DNA from 4 places in the Ruegeria sp. BHSB058 genome. Region 2 is predicted to be linked to each of the others. Evidence: riboswitches for the same ligand, from Rfam matches in the RefSeq annotation. Region 2 holds a riboswitch; each other region holds the start of a gene.
The links. A riboswitch is a leader RNA that binds a small molecule or an ion and turns the genes downstream of it on or off. The one in region 2 is predicted to bind cobalamin.

Region 1: another riboswitch for cobalamin. It lies ahead of bluB (5,6-dimethylbenzimidazole synthase); the one in region 2 lies ahead of AC2FNB_RS11110 (hypothetical protein).
Region 3: another riboswitch for cobalamin. It lies ahead of AC2FNB_RS01610 (ABC transporter substrate-binding protein); the one in region 2 lies ahead of AC2FNB_RS11110 (hypothetical protein).
Region 4: another riboswitch for cobalamin. It lies ahead of AC2FNB_RS08475 (DUF1636 family protein); the one in region 2 lies ahead of AC2FNB_RS11110 (hypothetical protein).

The regions. Positions count from the first base shown of each region.
Region 1 is NZ_JBXWSF010000006.1:75,179-79,482, reverse strand. Features, by position in the region: gene AC2FNB_RS02870 (glycosyltransferase family 4 protein) at 1-388, shown strand, start outside; gene AC2FNB_RS02865 (aspartate-semialdehyde dehydrogenase) at 501-1,523, shown strand; cobalamin riboswitch at 1,599-1,777, shown strand; gene bluB (5,6-dimethylbenzimidazole synthase) at 1,822-2,589, shown strand; gene AC2FNB_RS02855 (carbonic anhydrase) at 2,634-3,284, opposite strand; gene AC2FNB_RS02850 (hypothetical protein) at 3,435-3,824, shown strand; gene AC2FNB_RS02845 (leucyl aminopeptidase family protein) at 3,887-4,304, shown strand, end outside.
Region 2 is NZ_JBXWSF010000036.1:13,749-18,052, forward strand. Features, by position in the region: gene AC2FNB_RS11100 (DNA polymerase III subunit gamma/tau) at 1-1,562, opposite strand, end outside; gene AC2FNB_RS11105 (protein-tyrosine phosphatase family protein) at 1,731-2,234, shown strand; gene AC2FNB_RS11110 (hypothetical protein) at 2,272-2,676, opposite strand; cobalamin riboswitch at 2,766-2,971, opposite strand; gene AC2FNB_RS11115 (TetR/AcrR family transcriptional regulator) at 3,035-3,610, opposite strand; gene AC2FNB_RS11120 (alpha/beta hydrolase family protein) at 3,693-4,304, shown strand, end outside.
Region 3 is NZ_JBXWSF010000004.1:11,821-16,124, reverse strand. Features, by position in the region: gene AC2FNB_RS01615 (FecCD family ABC transporter permease) at 1-566, opposite strand, end outside; gene AC2FNB_RS01610 (ABC transporter substrate-binding protein) at 563-1,573, opposite strand; cobalamin riboswitch at 1,724-1,916, opposite strand; gene AC2FNB_RS01605 (Mur ligase family protein) at 1,959-3,695, opposite strand; gene cphA (cyanophycin synthetase) at 3,705-4,304, opposite strand, start outside.
Region 4 is NZ_JBXWSF010000024.1:11,128-15,431, reverse strand. Features, by position in the region: gene cobN (cobaltochelatase subunit CobN) at 1-606, opposite strand, end outside; gene cobW (cobalamin biosynthesis protein CobW) at 622-1,677, opposite strand; gene AC2FNB_RS08475 (DUF1636 family protein) at 1,681-2,064, opposite strand; cobalamin riboswitch at 2,135-2,341, opposite strand; gene AC2FNB_RS08470 (LysR family transcriptional regulator) at 2,413-3,297, opposite strand; gene AC2FNB_RS08465 (NAD(P)-dependent oxidoreductase) at 3,376-4,304, shown strand, end outside.

The DNA.
Region 1 (4,304 bases), on a different contig from region 2:
CGGGCTGGCCCACCGCATCCTGTTCAAGCCCGAGGTCACCGTGGACCGGATCGCGGAATGGTATCAGGTGCTGGACCTGTTCATCGCCCCCCAGCGATGGGAAGGGTTCGGCCTGACCCCGCTGGAGGCGATGGCCTGCGGTGTGCCGGTGGTGGCCACCGATGTGGGCGCGTTTTCCGAAATCGTGACCGACCCGTCGCTGGGCCGCGTCGTGGCCCCGAACAACATCCAGGCGCTGGCCGGCGCGGCGGCGGAGATGCTGGCGGACCGCGATTCTCTGGCCCGGTCCGGAGTGACGGCCCGCGCCCATGTAGAGACGCATTTTGATATCGAGGGCGAAGCAAATGCGCTGGTCGAGGTCTATGAGGGCCTTCTGGCCGGGGGCTGAGACACAGCGCCACGCCTCAAATTGACGTCAGGGACGCAAATACGCCGCCTGCCCCCTTTCTTCTGCGACAAAGGGTGCTATGAACGCGCGTCCTTAACTCAGGAGACAAGACATGGGCTATCGCGTCGTCGTCGTCGGCGCCACGGGCAACGTGGGCCGCGAAATGCTGAACATCCTGGCCGAGCGCCAGTTCCCCGTGGACGAAATTGCCGCTTTGGCAAGCCGTCGTTCGCTGGGCACCGAAGTCAGCTTTGGCGACAAGACGATCAAGACCCAGGACTTGGCCACCTTTGACTTTACCGGCTGGGACATGGCGTTGTTTGCCGTGGGTTCGGCCGCGACCAAGGATTACGCGCCCAAGGCGGCAGCGGCGGGCTGTGTCGTGATCGACAACTCGTCGCTCTATCGCTATGACCCGGACATTCCGCTGATCGTGCCGGAAGTGAACCCGCAGGCGATCCACGACTATTCCAAGAAGAATATCATCGCGAACCCCAACTGCTCGACCGCGCAGATGGTGGTTGCGCTGAAACCGCTGCATGACCGTGCCAGGATCAAGCGCGTCGTGGTGTCGACCTATCAGTCGGTGTCGGGAGCGGGCAAGGAAGGCATGGACGAGCTGTGGGATCAGACCAAGGCCGTCTACAACCCGATCAACGAGGTCGAGCCGAAGAAGTTCCAGAAGCAGATCGCCTTCAACGTCATTCCGCATATCGACGTCTTCATGGAGGATGGCTCGACCAAGGAAGAGTGGAAGATGGTCGCCGAAACCAAGAAGATCGTCGACCCCAAGATCAAGGTCACCGCGACCTGCGTCCGCGTTCCGGTCTTTGTCGGCCATTCCGAGGCGGTGAACATCGAGTTCGAGGAGTTCCTGGACGAAGACGAGGCGCGCGACATCCTGCGCGAGGCACCCGGCATCATGGTGATCGACAAGCGCGAGGCCGGTGGCTATGTCACCCCGGTGGAATGCGTCGGCGATTTCGCCACCTTCATCAGCCGCATTCGCCAGGATTCGACCATCGAGAACGGCATCAACCTGTGGTGCGTCAGCGACAACCTGCGCAAGGGCGCGGCGCTGAACGCGGTGCAGATCGCCGAGCTGCTGGGACGGGAAGTTCTGAAGAAGGGGTGAAGCTCCTTCGGATTGGGAATGTCAGGGGCGCGGAAACCGTGCCCCTTTTTCGTTGACCTGCCTGCGTGACCGACTAATGTCCGGCCACCTTTCGGTGCCCGCCCGTGCGGGAGAATCGGGAACGCGGTGCAAACCCGCGACGTGCCCAACGCTGTAAGGGGGACTGTGCGGACATGAACCACTGGCCTTGGCCGGGAAGGGGTTCGCGCGGGAAGATCCCGAGTCAGAAGACCGGCCGGAAGGGATGGCGCAGCCTGCGTGGACGGCGGGCGGCGCGGGACCATCCAAGGGGACTCCGATGGCCATTACCACCGAACCGGCGCTGATGGCGCCCGACGCCTTTGACAAGGCGAGCCGCGAAGCGGTTTATCGAACCATCCTCAACCGTCGCGACACCCGCGGGGATTTCCTGCCGGACCCGATACCCGAAGACCGGTTGAGCCGTGTCCTTTTGGCGGCGCATCACGCGCCATCGGTGGGATTCATGCAGCCGTGGGATTTCCTGATCCTGCAGGACCGTGATATGCGCCGGCAGGTGCATGAGCTGTTTGCCAAGGCCCATGCTGAGGCCGCGCTGATGTTCCCGGTCGAGCAGCGCGACACTTATCGCAAGCTCAAGCTGGAAGGTATCCTCGAGGCGCCGATCAACATCTGCATCACTTGCGACCGCAGCCGCTCCGGGCCGGTGGTGATCGGTCGCACTCATATACCGGTGATGGACATGTTCTCGTCGGTCTGTGCGGTACAGAATTTCTGGCTGGCGGCACGAGCCGAGGGGCTGGGGGTGGGCTGGGTGTCGATCCTTGACAATGGCGCGCTGAAAGAGGTGCTGAACCTGCCTGCCGAGGTTGTACCCGTCGCATATCTTTGTGTCGGGCTGGTCCGTGGTTTTCACGACAGGCCGGAACTTGAAAAGGCTGGTTGGCTGCCGCGCCGCGCGATCACCGACCACGTGCACTTTGGTCAATGGGGGCAAACCGGCGGTGATGCAGAGCTGACCGGGCGCTTGCGCGCGGACCAGGCATCAATCGCAGACGGAACGTTCCTGTCGCGGCGGCTGGGCTGATTTCCAGAAGCGGTTCGGGCGTCGAAGATCGGCGCCCGGGTCACTCAGACCGGTTCGAACTTTCCTTTCGCAGGATCATAGCTCTGCAATCCGCCTGCGCCGATGTCGGTCCACAGGCCGTGAATGCTGAGGCTTTTGGCCTCGACGGCGGAGGCGACGAACGGGAAGGTCATCAGGTTTTCCAGCGAGGCCACCACGGCCTGTTTCTCGAACTGGCGGGCCTGTTCGATGTTGTCCTTGAGATCGGCAACCAGATCGTATTTCGGTTTCAGGATATCCATCCAGCGCCCGACGAAGCTTTCCTTGGCCTCAAGCTGTGGCGCCTGCCCCTTGCACATGTCGATACAGCCCTGAACGCCACCACATTGCGAATGGCCCAGCACGATCAGATGCGCGACCTTCAGCGCGGTGACCGCATATTCGATGGCCGCGCTGGTGCCGTGGTGATCGCCATCGGGCGCATAGGGCGGTACCAGGTTGGCAATGTTGCGGTGGATGAAGAATTCGCCCTGATCGGCGCCGAAGATAGATGTGACGTGCACCCGGCTGTCGCAGCAGGAGATCACCATGGCGCGCGGATGCTGCCCTTCGTTGGCCAATGTGCGGTACCAGGCCTCGTTCTCGGCATAGGTCGTGGCTTTCCAGCCATGGTAGCGCTTGACCAGATAATTCGGCAGAGGTTTAGCGAAGTCCATTCCAGTAAATCCCCAAGGTTTTCTGTGCTGCAGCGTGATCTAATCCGAATTGAAACAAAATTCGAGACATTATCCACTTTTGCCGAAACCTTTTGCCAACCACTGTGGCGCGAGGATGCGACCGTGCCGTGGGGGTGCGACTTTATTGGGGTGAACGTGGTGGAGAAAGTGATCACACTCGTTCAGAGGGAAACCGTGCGACTGGATCCGGACCCTCTGGGAAATCTTTACGATCAGCTGGGCGATTCGGGCGCCGAGGATGTGGTATGCCGCGCCATCGAAGAGCTGGCCCTGCGGCTGTCGCGATGCGAACTCATGTGGCGACAGCGGGATTGGCTGGGTCTGCGCAAGGCCGCACGCTCGCTGGTGGCGATTGCCGAACAGGTCGGCATGACGGCGCTGACCCGCGTGGCGGGAGATGTGTCAGAAGCCGTGGATGCCGGAGACCACGTCGCCGCCAGCGCCACGCTGTTCCGCCTGATCCGGGTCGGCGAGCAGTCGTTGGTTGCGGTTTGGGACCAACGGCATCTTTCGATCTGAAATGGCTTGCAGGTGCCCCGGCGCAAGGTAGTCTGGCCGCACCTCAACCAAGCGAGCCGTTCATGCCCCTGTCTTTTGCCCCTCCCTCCGACCACGCCCTGCACCTGCATGTAATCGAACAGGCCGCGCTTGATGCCTGGCTGGATGCGCAGGACAGCGAGGTTCGGGGTTGGGTAGCGTCCAACGGGTTCACCGGCGCACTGGGACAGGCGCTGTTGGTGCCGGGCCGCGAAGGCGCGGTGCGATTTGCGCTGGCCGGGTACGGCGACGCGACCAAGCGCGCGCGCAAGCGGTTTCCGCTGGCCGCCGCCGCCGAAAAGCTGCCCAAAGGCAGTTATCGGATCGTCTCGGGGCTGGCCGATCAGGATACCGCCAACGAGGCGCTTGGATGGCTGCTGACCGGATACGCCTTTGACCGTTATGCCGCGCAATCGCCGGCCAAGGCCACGCTTGTCGCCCCCGAAGGCGTTGACGCCACCC
Region 2 (4,304 bases):
GCCTCGCCATTCGAGACGATCGAAACAGCCCAACGATTGCCCGTCCAGCGTTGCAGGCTTGCGCCCAGCCTCTGGGCCAGATCGTTGGGCGCTTTGTCGGACGGGGTAAACTCAATACGCCCCGGTTGATAAGCAACAAGGCGAATCCCGTCCTCAACATCGACCAGCAACTTGCCGTCACGATTGGAGCGGATCAGTTCGACCACGTGTTCGAATGTTGGGTATCGCCCCAAAGCGGCTTGCAGGTCCTGCGCGAGGGCTGCAACTGGCGCACCGCTGTTGTGACGCCGAGCGGACTGGTTGCCTGGCGCATAAGATGCTGTTGACTGTGCGGTCGACGTACTCCCGCCTGACAAGGGAACTCCTCCACCCGGGCCGTTCGGTGCCGGTGGCGCAGGCGCATCTTGCAGTCGCTTGATCAGTTCTTCCGGGCTGGGTAGATCGGCGACATGAGTCAGACGAATGATCGCCATCTCGGCGGCCATCATGGAATTAGGCGCACCAGAAACTTCCTCCAGCGCCTTCAGCAGCATCTGCCACATCCGCGTCAAAACGCGCATAGGCAGCGCCTGTGCCATTTGTATCCCTCGCGCGCGTTCGTCGGGCGAAACGGTCGGGTCTTGTGCTGCATCAGGCGTGATTTTGACAACAGAAACCCAATGGGTGATCTCGGCCAGATCTCGCAACACTGCCAATGGATCGGCGCCTTCGGCATATTGCGCACCCAGTTCGGTCAATGCCCCCGCCGCATCGCCCCGCAGGATCATGTCCATCAGGTCCAGAACCCGACCCCGGTCCGCCAGCCCCAACATTGCACGTACCTGATCCGCAGAGGTCTCCCCGGCGCCATGCGAGATCGCCTGATCCAGAAGCGAGGTCGCATCCCGGGCCGAACCTTCAGCTGCGCGGGTGATCAGAGCCAGTGCGTCGCCAGCGATCTGAGCTCCCTCCGATTCGGCGATCATGCGTAGCAGGCCGATCATATCTTCGGGTTCGATCCGACGCAGATCAAAGCGCTGGCAACGAGACAGAACTGTGACCGGAACCTTGCGAATTTCAGTTGTCGCGAAAATGAATTTCACGTGCGCCGGAGGTTCTTCAAGCGTCTTCAGCAGCGCGTTGAACGCGCTGGTCGACAACATGTGAACCTCGTCGATAATGTAAATCTTATACCGCGCGCTGGCAGCGCGGTAGCGAACGCTGTCGATGATCTCGCGAATGTCGCCAACACCGGTCCGGCTTGCTGCATCCATCTCCATCACGTCTACATGACGGCCTTCCATGATCGCAACGCAATGCTCGCACTGACCGCAAGGTTCAGTTGTCGGCTTTCCGTTTCCATCCGGCCCGATGCAGTTCATGCCCTTGGCGATGATCCGTGCGGTGGTGGTTTTACCCGTCCCGCGAATGCCGGTCATGATAAAAGCCTGCGCAATCCGGTCTGCTTCAAAGGCGTTTCTTAGTGTCCGCACCATCGAATCCTGGCCGACCAGATCGGCAAAGGTTTCGGGGCGATATTTTCGGGCAAGAACCTGGTAGGGTGCGGGTGCGGTGTCGGTCATGTCTGCTCTGCCGGATTCGTCTTAAAACCGCAGCGTAGTGTGCCGCGATGCCCGCGTCCACAGCAGCAGGTCCGATTTTGGTTTGGATTGCTTGCAAGCCGGGGTAAAACACTCAGGCATCGATTGGAGAATGCAGATTTCAGCGTGTTGGTTGTGTGGGAGCTAATCGTGTCACAACTGGTGATATTTGGGCTGCAGGTGGGCGGAGGCACATTGGCTATCTGCCAGATGCCGGGCCGGAGCGGAGACTATCCTTCTGACCTCGACACCATTGCCGACTGGAAACCGGGCCTAGTGATTTCGATGACGACAGAGGTCGAAATGATCCAAGACGGCGCGCGCAGTTTCGGCTTGGATATTCAGGCGCGCGCCTGCCGATGGGTCCATTTGCCGATCGAAGATTTTGGTATCCCGCCCAGTCATGTCCAGGCGAAATGGGCCGAGACCAGTGCGTCTGCGCGGCAGGCACTTGCGGGCGGTGGTCGAATTTTGATCCACTGTCGTGGCGGTTGCGGAAGATCGGGAATGGCTGCGCTGAGGTTGATGGTCGAATGTGGTGAACGACCTTCGGATGCGCTGAAACGGCTACGCGCCATTCGCCCCTGCGCCGTCGAAACCGAACCCCAAATGGATTGGGCGCTGAAAGGGCAGATGGTGGCAGATCGGCCCTGAGGCCGGGCTGAGGGCTATTTTTTGCGTTGGCGTTCTTTCAAAGTGGCGCGTGGCAGGCGGTTTCTGCCGCCCGGTTGCCCTGCGGAACTGCTTCGAGGAACGCGCAGGGCATCTGCTTGATCCAACCCGAGGGAAAAACGGTCCGAGAAGAGTTCAATAGAGCGTCTTCAATCTGGTTCAGGCGTTCGCTATCCGCCTCGTCATTCACACCGCAGAATACTCGAATGCGAGAATGATCGGCGCGGAATCTGGCATCGCACCCAGTGGCACAATGTGCAAGTGCGCAACTTCCGTCGATCTCGAAGTCATCTGCAGTCAATGGCTTTGTCGCAGATATCGCCTGTGCCAGTTTTTTACCCATTTGCGCCAATGCCGGGCAGGGTTTACCGGTTTTCTGGCACACTGTTGCTGTGAACAGGTGCTTGTCGGATTTCCAAATCATGTCGCGCCCTCCGCGCTGGTGACGAGGACAACGGACGGGAAGGACAGCAAGCAGCTATCGGACCCTGTCCCGGACACCCCGCCCGAGTTCGAGTTTCAGTTCCGATGGCAGGTCTCCTGACTTGCGGGTCGCTGCTTTGCCGACCTTCCCGGCCCTTGGACCAGTGGCATTTCGGCTTCGCTCGCCGCCTACAGTTGCGGGGGCAGTCGCGGATTTGGTTCTGGAAGAACCGTACCGTGTTCCCTTTTCATTCCGACCGTGAACGCGGCCGGAAACCATCGCCTAATCGCTAGCGGGCGCACAATTTTGGGTCAAGACGAATCCTGCGGCTCAAGCACCTTTGTCGCGCCGGGCGGGTTTACTGAATTTGTTTAGACGTCGACATCTTGCTCAAGCGGCAAGGCACGTTTCTTAGGGTCTCCGAAGATCGCCTTGCCCGGGCCAACTGCCACCCGCCCTGGAGCAGTATGAACACAGTATCTGCCGCGAATTCTGGCTCGGCCACTCCAAGTCGCCTTGCGTGATGTGCGACTTCGGTTATCCAACCCTCGTACAAGTGATAGGCATGGTTGCGGAATATATTGTTGTCCGGCCCTTCGAACAAAGTAGCGGAAATCGGGCAGGTATCCCACTGACCTGATTTGTCGAAAAGTTTCGCTATCTTGTTGCAAAGAGTTGTGGCCCCGGACTGGAAATCTTCCGCAGGCTCAAATGACGCGGCAATAAGACCAAGCATCACATCGGACGCCCAAGTAGCGGCCGCAAGCGCCAGATCGGCCTTTCCATTCGGGAAATGGTGATACAGCGATCCTTTGGGTGCGTCAGCCACGGAAAGAACTTCGTTCAGCCCGACCCCGTGATAGCCCGACCTCTGGAAAAGATCGGCCGCAGCCCGAATCAGGCGCTCTTTTGTTGGCAAAGGACGTTCAGTCATTTGCGTGGATTATTGACAGCACTGGACCAATTGGTCCAGAGATCAGAACTAGACCGACCGGTCTAGGGGCGCGGAGTTAAATATGCAGGACCAGGTGTCAGCTGAAGACCTTCTTATTCACTCGGGCGACTACCAACTGTCTGCCCGCCTCTTTCATGCGAAGGAACAGCCAGAAGTTACGGTCGTGCTCAATGGGGCGACCGGTGTTCCGAGGGACTACTACAGACATTTCGCATCGTGGCTGGCCTTAGAACGCGGAATTGCTTGTCTGACGTACGATTACCGGGATTTCGGCCACTCTTTGACCGGCAACCTAAAGAAATCCAAGTCATCCATGACCGACTGGGCATTGGTCGACATGCCCGCGGCTCGGATGGAAATGCGTCGTCGGTTCCCAAATTCAAAGCTTTGGGTCATCGGGCATTCGATTGGCGGGATGCTCGGTCCTTTGCAGCCTGGCATCGAAGAAATCGACAGAATGATCTGTGTCTGTTCAGGGCTGGTACAACATCGCGATCACCCTTGGCCTTATCAAGCGCTCGCCAGAATGTTTTGGTTCGGGCATGTTCCGCTGCTGGTTAAGAGTTTGGGGTATTTGCCTGGGCGTCTTGTTGGGTTCGGAGCAGATCTACCTGCTCCGGTCTATTGGCAATGGCGAAAATGGTGCATATCCGCAAAAAGCTATCTGCCGGAT
Region 3 (4,304 bases), on a different contig from region 2:
TCGGCATTGGCGGATTTGGCGATGATGAAGGCCGTCATCGCGTTGAACAGCTGCGATCCCGCAATCCCCGCCAGAACGATCTGCGCCGTTGCCGCCCGTCCGCCACCCGCACCCGCCGCACGGGCCAGGATGGCAACGAACCCAAAAGCCAGCAGCGCACCGTTGAACGCGCCAAAGGACAGGGACAACGCGCCGCCGCCCAATCCGGCGATGGTCACCGCCACCGCCCCGGTCGAGGCCCCGGCAGAGATGCCCAGAATATACGGATCGGCCAGCGCGTTGCGCAGCAGCGCCTGCAGCACCACACCCGCCACGGCCAGTCCCGCGCCGCAGGCCGCGGCGACCAGCGCCCGTGGCAGCCGGTAACTCCACACGATCCCCTGATCGATCGGATCGACGGCCAGACCCGCCCCGGCCAGCTTGTTGGCCAGCACTGAAAACACAAGCTCGGGCGCAAGCGCGGTTTCCCCGATCATCGCGCCCGCCAGAACCGCCGCAACCAGCACCGGCACGGCAAGGCACACGGCCCCCAGTACGTGCCGGGCGATTGCGGCGATCTCGCTCACTGGCTGTTACCGCCGCTGCTCAACTCCTCGGCCAGATCCTCCAGCGCCGGAATTGCGCGTATGGTGGCGTCCATGGCCTGTGCGTCCATGATGACGATGCGGTCGTTCCTGACCGCATCCATCCGGCTGGCCACCGGGTCGTTGCGCAGAAACTCCAGCTTTTTCTCATAGTCATCGGCGGCAAAGCGGCGACGGTCCATCTTGGCGATCACGATGACGGTCGGATTGGCCTTGGCAATGGTTTCCCAGCCCACCGTCGGCCATTCCTCATCCGTTTCGATGACGTTGCGGATGCCCAGCGCGTTCATCATATATCCCGGCGCGCCTTTCTGCCCGGCCACGAACGGATCGCTTTCCATCTCCGGGGACGAGAACCAGAACACGGCGGACACGTCGTCAAGTTCCACCGCCTTCGCCCTGGCAATGGCTGCGGCCTCGCGCGCCCTGTAGTCCGCCACCAGTTCCGCACCCTTCTCGGACGCCCCAAAGACAGCGGCCAGTTCCTCGATCCCCTGATACAGCGTATCGGTCGAGAACATCTCGATCCGCGTCCCGTCACTGCCGACCGAGTTGTCCTTGCCGACGCAATCGGCGGGCATCACATAGGTCGGAATGCCCAGTTCGTGAAACTGTTCGCGCGTGGCAACGATGCCTTCGGGGCCGACATGCCATTCATATTGCGCCGCCACCAGACCGGGCCGCCTGGCAACCACGCTTTCAAAGCTGGGGTCGTTGTCGGCCAGACGCTCCACCTTGGCGTTCACCTCGGCAAATTCAGGCAGAACCTCGTTGAACCAGACCGAGGTTCCCAGAACCTGCTCGCCCAGCCCCAGCGCATAAAGCACCTCGGTCGCGGCCTGACCGACCGTGACCGCCGACGCCACTGGCGCCTCGAACGTCACCGAATGGCCGCAGTTTTCGATGGTCAGCGGAAAACTTTCGCTGGCGGCCACACTTGCCGCCGACAGAGACAGGGAAAGGCCCACAAGGCCGGTACGCAAAACCATGATGATCGATCTCCATATGTCAATGACCGGAGAACGGGTGAAAGGGCATTGACCAAAGCGACAGTCGCATTTCGTCTTCTGTCGGTGCAGGGCGGCGCACGGCCCCCCGGCAGGATCCTTTGGCAACCTCCCCGGACAACCCCGTCCGGTGTGTTTCGGTTTTTACCGGCAGGTCTCCTGACTGACGGGTCGTCGCCTGTCCTGTCTTCCCAGACCTGAAAGGCCCAGTGACACGAACGGACAGCGCTCGCCGCCTACAGTTGCGGGGGCAGTTCCGGTTGATGCCGCGCGGCACCTCGGATTCCCTCTTAGCCCTTTCGGGACCGGTACCGCGCGCTTAGTGCAATCCTTACGGTGCGGCAAGAAAATTCTGCGCGCGCCCGGGCTAGCTCTGCAAAAGGTTCAGCACCGCATCGCGCTCTGACAGAACCAGCAACAGCGCCAGATCACCGGGCTCGACCCGATCCAGGATCATCCTGCTGGCCTCGACCGGCGAGGCCGCGCGCAGAACCTGATCCTCCCGCAGCCCGCATTCCGTGGCGGTCTGCCGGATCAGCGCCGGAATCTCGCCCAGCTCACGCCCCCGCAGATACCCTTCCAACTCGGCGGCGACCACCACATCCGGTTGAAACCCCAGCGCCGTTCTGGTGACCTCCCGGATATCCTGGTCCGACCGATCGCCCGCATGGCTCAGCACGATGAAGCGCCGCTTTGCCGACAGCCCGCCCAGCGCCTCGCACACGGCCGCAATCGAATGTGGATTGTGGGCAAAATCGACAAACACCCGCGCGCCGTTAAAGGCGAACTCGTTGCACCGGCCCGGATTGTCACGGGCATCGGGCCTGAACCCGGCCAGCCCGGCGCGAATGGCCTCAACCGGGATCTCCATCGCACGCGCAAGGCACAGCGCCGCCATCGCGTTCAGGATGTTATAGCGCGCCGCACCCCCCATGGTCAGCGGCACATCGCGAACCGATTGAATGACCTGCTCGGCCTGCCCATCGAAGAACACGATCTCTTCTCCACGCAGGAACGAACAGCACTCTCCCCGCTCGCGGGCGCGGCGGATCAGATCGTTTTCCGGGTCCAGCGAGAACCACCAGATCACACCCGGCGTGGTTTCCGCCTCGTCCCGCACAAAGGGATCATCCGCGTTCAGGACCAGAACACCGCCCTTCTTCAGGGCGCGGCGCACGGCAAACTTCGCCTGCGCCAGTTCCGGCACCGTGTTGACGCCGTACTGGCCCAGATGATCGTTGGCCACATTCGTCACCACCGCGGCCGAGGCCGCGCGGGTCGGCAGCCCCCGGCGCAGGATGCCACCGCGCGCCACCTCAAGACAGGCGATCTCAAGCCGACGGTCCCGCAACAGCATCCGTGCACCGCCCGGCCCGGAATAGTCGCCCCGGTCCAGGATATCGTCCCCCACCCGCACGAACTCGGTCGAGGTCAGCCCCGCCACCCGGCCCGACGCACGGGCAATCGCCTCCAGCAGACGGGTCGTCGTGGTCTTGCCGTTGGTGCCGGTGATGAAAGCGACGGGAATGTTGTGCAACGCGCCCCAATCCACCGCGTCGGGCGAGGGCAACGCATCCCAGGCCCATGTCCGGCTGCCCGCGCCGTGACCCAGCGAGATCTCGTCATCGTCGCACAGGATATCGACGCCGTGCTTCTCCGCCGCCTTGATCAGCGCGATCAGGGCCGGGTTGGCCTCACGCTCCATGACGCCCCTGAGGTCGGCAACCATCGCCTCGAAATTTCCCGAGGCCGCCCCCGTCAACTCCGCCGCACAGAAATGCCAGGCGGTCTGGGCCGCAAATACCGCCGAATACAGCTGATCCATCGGCGCGGAAATCGCCAGGTTCACGCCGCCGGTGAACGCCCGCCACGCCAGCGCCTCATCCTGCCAGCCCAGCGCATCCAGCACGCGGCGCGCATGCACCTGCCACAAGCCGGTGACACGCTGCGCCAGATCACCGTCGAAAAACACATCGACAACCGCCCCCGGACTGTCCCACATCAGGCCCGGCCCGGTCAGCCGGCGCGCGTCGTCCACACGAAACAGATCGCTTTGCGCGCAGGTGATGGTCAGCGCGGTTTCAAGCGCCTCTATCCTGTCCATGTCGCCCCCTCAGTCGGAGTCCTCACCAACATCCCGCGGCAGCCGCACGCCGCGTTCATCCCGGATCAGCGCCTGATCGCTGTCAAACAGCTCCTCGAACGCGCCGGGAACGGGTGCAGGCGCCGCCGCACTCGCCTCGGCAGACTCGGCATCCTCATCCGAATTGAAATAGATGATCTGCTTCCAGCACCGCGCCGTGTCATCACCAAAGATCACCAGCACGTCGCCTGGTGCCGCCATGTCCAGCGCCGCGTTGATCGCCTCGACCTCGTCGGGAATGACGCTGATCGCCTCCTCGGCAACTCCGCCCGACATCAGGCCCGATTTCAGCATCTGCGGGATTTCGTCATGGCCGCGCCCGCGGCGGTTGTCATCGGCCTTGCAGATGAAATGATCGAAATGCCCCGCCAGCGCCTTCGCCGCATCCGCCACGTCCTGATCGCGCCGGTCACCGGGCATCGAGACGACGCACAGCCGCCTGCCCTTGACATCCATCCGGTCGGACATCGCGCTCATCGCCGCCAGCGCCGCCGGGTTGTGCGCATAGTCCAGGATCACCTTGAAGGGATGCTCGTCAAACACGTTCATCCGCCCCGGTGCCTGGAAATA
Region 4 (4,304 bases), on a different contig from region 2:
GCGGGGCTTGCCATCTTCGAAGGCGGTCTCTGCCGCGATTACCCCCTGGTCCGGGCACCACGCGCCGCATTCGGGCAGCGCTTTGGACCCCATCACCGGTCCGGCATACAATCCCGTCGCCAGCGCCATCTGTGCCAGCGCGGCCTGGGCCGCCACCTCGCCGCCGGTATCGCACAGATGCGCAAGGCGGCGCAGGGTCGAGACCGGCAGGGTGGAATAGTCGTCCAGCCGGGTATCCTCACGCCCGTCCGCTGGCAGAACAGCCAGCGCCAGCCCTTTCGATTGCGCCAGCGCATGAACCTGCTGCAGCCCGTAAGACCAGTACGGCACGCCGCCTATAAGCCGGATCAGGATGCCCTTGGCCCCCTCCAGCGTCTGTTCGACATAGGTATCGACCGACAGCGGATGCTTAAGCGCCGACAGATTTGCCAGCCGCAATGACGGCATCCGCCCCTCGGCTCCGCCGCCGCGATGCCAGCCCGCCGCGAACGCGCCAAGGTCGCTGTCGGAAAAGGACAGCACCACCAGATCGCCCGGGCTCTGGCCCAGATCGGTCGGTGTTTCGGTCTCTTCCAGACCGTGGCTTTCGCGAAAGACGACATGCATTGGCGTCTCGGTCCCTTATTCGGCGGCCTCGGCCACACCTTCGAGAATACCGCGAATTGCGGCTTCGTTGATGTCGTCATGCTCGGCAATCACTACCAGGCGCGAGCGGCGCTCTTCGCCCGGTTTCCAAGCCCGGTCGTATTGGTGGCGAACACGCGCGCCCACAGCCTGCACCAGCAGACGCATCGGTTTGTCGGATACGGCGGCGTACCCTTTGACGCGCAGGATGTTCAATTCGTTTGCCAGACGTTCGATCCGGGCCATCAGGTCGGCGGGATCGGATTGCTCGGGCAACTCGATCACGACGCTTTCGAAATCATCGTGTTCATGATCGTCCGCCCCGTCGTGGTGCGATGGGCGGGCATCCATGTCATCCTCGGCAGCGGCCTCCAGCCCCAGGATAACGCGCACGTCCACGGCCCCTTCGGCGACCTCGACCACCGGCAGCGGGCGCGGGGCCTCGGCAGCGATGATTTCCCTGGCCTTCGCAACGCCGTCGGGTCCGGCCAGGTCGGGCTTGGTCAGCAGGATGATATCGGCGCAGGAAATCTGGTCTTCGAACACCTCTGACAGCGGCGTTTCGTGGTCGATGGACTCGTCCGCCATGCGCTGGGCGTCCACCGCTTCGACGTTCGGCGCGAAGCGACCAGCGGCCACCGCCTCGGCATCGGCCAGCGCAATCACACCGTCCACGGTGATCTTCGACCGGATGTCGGGCCAGTCGAACGCCTTGAGCAACGGTTTCGGCAGCGCCAGACCCGAGGTTTCGATCAGGATGTGATCGGGGCGCGGCTCCAGCGCCATCAGCGCCTCGATGGTGGGGATGAAATCGTCGGCCACGGTGCAGCAGATACAGCCATTGGCAAGCTCCATGATGTTTTCCGCCGGGCAATCCGGAATGGCGCAACTTTTCAGGATCTCACCATCGACGCCCACATCGCCGAATTCGTTGACCACCACGGCCAACCGCTTGCCCTGTGGGTTCTGCATCAGGTGGCGGATCAGCGTGGTCTTGCCCGAGCCCAGAAAGCCGGTAATCACGGTGACGGGAAGTTTTTCAAGGGTGCTCATGGCTCAGGCTCCAATCGGGGGAATGCGGGCGGCGCAGTTCTTGCGGAAATGTTCGGGGCGGTCGCGCCACTTTACCAGCCCGTCCTCGGTGGCCAGGTATTTGGTCGCGCCTTCGACGATGATCGCGACATCGTCTGTTTCGCTCAGGTTCTCATAGACGAAGGTCCAGCGCGACGGCCCGCCACGCAGCACGATCGAACAGCCCTGATCGCAGTTCGACAGACACTCGACCGGTTTCAGCAGAACGCCATCGGGCAGTTCGACCTCGGTCAGCGCCTTGTGCAACAGCGCGCCCGGGCGCTGGGCGTCATCCTCGATGGGCAGACCCCGGCGGCAGGTGGTGCAGACCAGCAGTTCGACTGGTGCAGGCTCGGTCACGTCTCTCATCCCCCCATTCAGGTTTCGGGGAACGGGGTTTCATGCGGGCCACGGCCCGACACCGGAACACCCCGTCCGGTCTGGTCTTCGGGCGCTGGCAGGTCTCCCGGCTTACGGATGTCAGGGCTTGTCCCTGTCGGGTGTCCCGCCTTCCCGGCCTGTCGGCCAGTGGCATTTGGGCACCCTCTCCGGTCACGGTCGCGGGGGCGGCTGCGTTTGACGGTGAACCGCTGACGCATTCCCTTTTCATCTGCTCGCGCAGACACCAACAGCGCGGACATGCGGCAAGGGCAGGGGACTTGTCAAGCGCGGCGTCAGGCTTGTGAACCGTCAGGGTGAAAAAGCGACCCGCCATCGTTAACCAGCGGCATCGCCAGCCAACCTGTCCCGCAGCCATGCCTCGAAAAGGCGTGCTGAACCGGAAACCGATGTCGCCGCGTCGGATCGGATCAGGTAATGCGACTGCCCAAAGGGAATCGGTGGCCCGGCAATTTGCAGCGGTGCGCCCTGGGATATGGCATTGCGCGCAAAACGGCCGAGGATGGTGGCGTAACCCGCCCCTCCCATCACCAGTTGCAACGCCGCGACCGTGGTATCGACGGCGTGCCGGGTTGCCGATGGGTCGTGGTCAAGCCCGTGCGCCTCAAGGTAGCGCGCCCAGTTGTCCTCGTAGCCGAGAATGTGGATCAACGGCCCGCTGTGCATCTGCCGGATGGTGGGAACGGGGTCACCGGCACGGCAGACCGGAACGATGGTTTCCTCGCTCAACTTCTCGGCCATGACGCCCGGCCAATCGCCATATCCCAACCGGATCTCGATATCGACATCTGCAGGGGCGGCGCTGTCATTCCAGATATGCGACACCAGCCGCACAGGGATTTCCGGATATTGCGCGCTGAAATCAGGCAATTCCGCCGCGATCCAATAGGTGGCGGTCGAAATTGCTGCCCGTATTGTCAGGCTTTGGCGGGTGGCCGGACCAAACAGGCTGTTGGTGCTGAGCGCGATATCCGACAGCGCCCGCCGCACGGTCAGCGCATAGGATTGGCCAAGTTCGGTCAATTCGATCCGACGCGCGGCGCGCAGAAACAGTTTTTCGCCCAAATCCTCTTCCAGCGAGCGGATATGCAGCGACACTGCCGTCTGGGTCAGCCCAAGTTCTTTCGCCGCCGTGGTAAAGTTCAGATGGCGTGCCGCCGCCTCAAACGTTCGCAACCAGGCCGGATTTGGAAGGCGGTCCATTTATCACCAAAATTTTTTGACCATTGCGATCATTATTATTCGTTTCTCTTGCCGATTTCAAAGCTTCATAGTCACCGCATGAATCGTATACGCGGGCATACGCCCGCCGGGGAGGACAAATCCATGAAAGTTGGTTTCATCGGTCTGGGTAATGTGGGCCACAAACTGTCAGGCTCGCTCTTGCGGAACGGAATTGATCTGGCGGTGCATGACCTGAATGAAAATCTGGTCGACATGTTCGTCGAGCGTGGCGCCAAACGCGCGGACGGTCCGGCACAGCTGATGCGCGAATGTGACGCCGTCATCACCTGCCTGCCATCGCCTGCGGCCTCGGACGCGGTGATGCAACAGATGCTGCCCGAAGTGAAGCCGGGCAAGATCTGGATGGAGATGTCGACCACCGACGAGGCCGAGGTCAAAAGGCTCGGCGCCATGGTGATCGAGCGCGGCGGCGCCGCGGTGGACTGCCCGGTTTCGGGCGGCTGCCATCGGGCGGATACCGGCAACATCTCGATTTTCGCGGGCTGCGACCGCGCGACGTTCGAACGTATCCTGCCCTTCCTCACCACGATGGGCCGCCGCATCCTGCACACTGGCGACCTCGGGTCGGCTTCGGTTCTGAAGGTTCTCACCAATTATCTGGCGACAGCAAACCTTGTGACCTGTTGCGAAGCATTGGTTGTTGCCAAGGCTGCGGGCATGGATCTGAACACCGCCTATGAGGCGATGAAAATCTCGTCCGGCACCTCGTTCGTGCATGAAACCGAAAGCCAGGTGATCCTGAACGGTTCGCGCGATATTTCCTTCACAATGGATCTGGTGAAAAAGGACATCGGCCTGTTCCAGGAAGTTGCGGATCGCGCCAACGTGCCGTTGGAGATCAACCCGGTTCTGATCGACATCTTCAACGACGGGATCGCGCGTTTTGGCCCCCGCGAGTTGTCTCCCAACATCATCAAGCGCCTCGAAGAAGCAACGGGCCTCGATATCCGCGCCCCGGGCTTCCC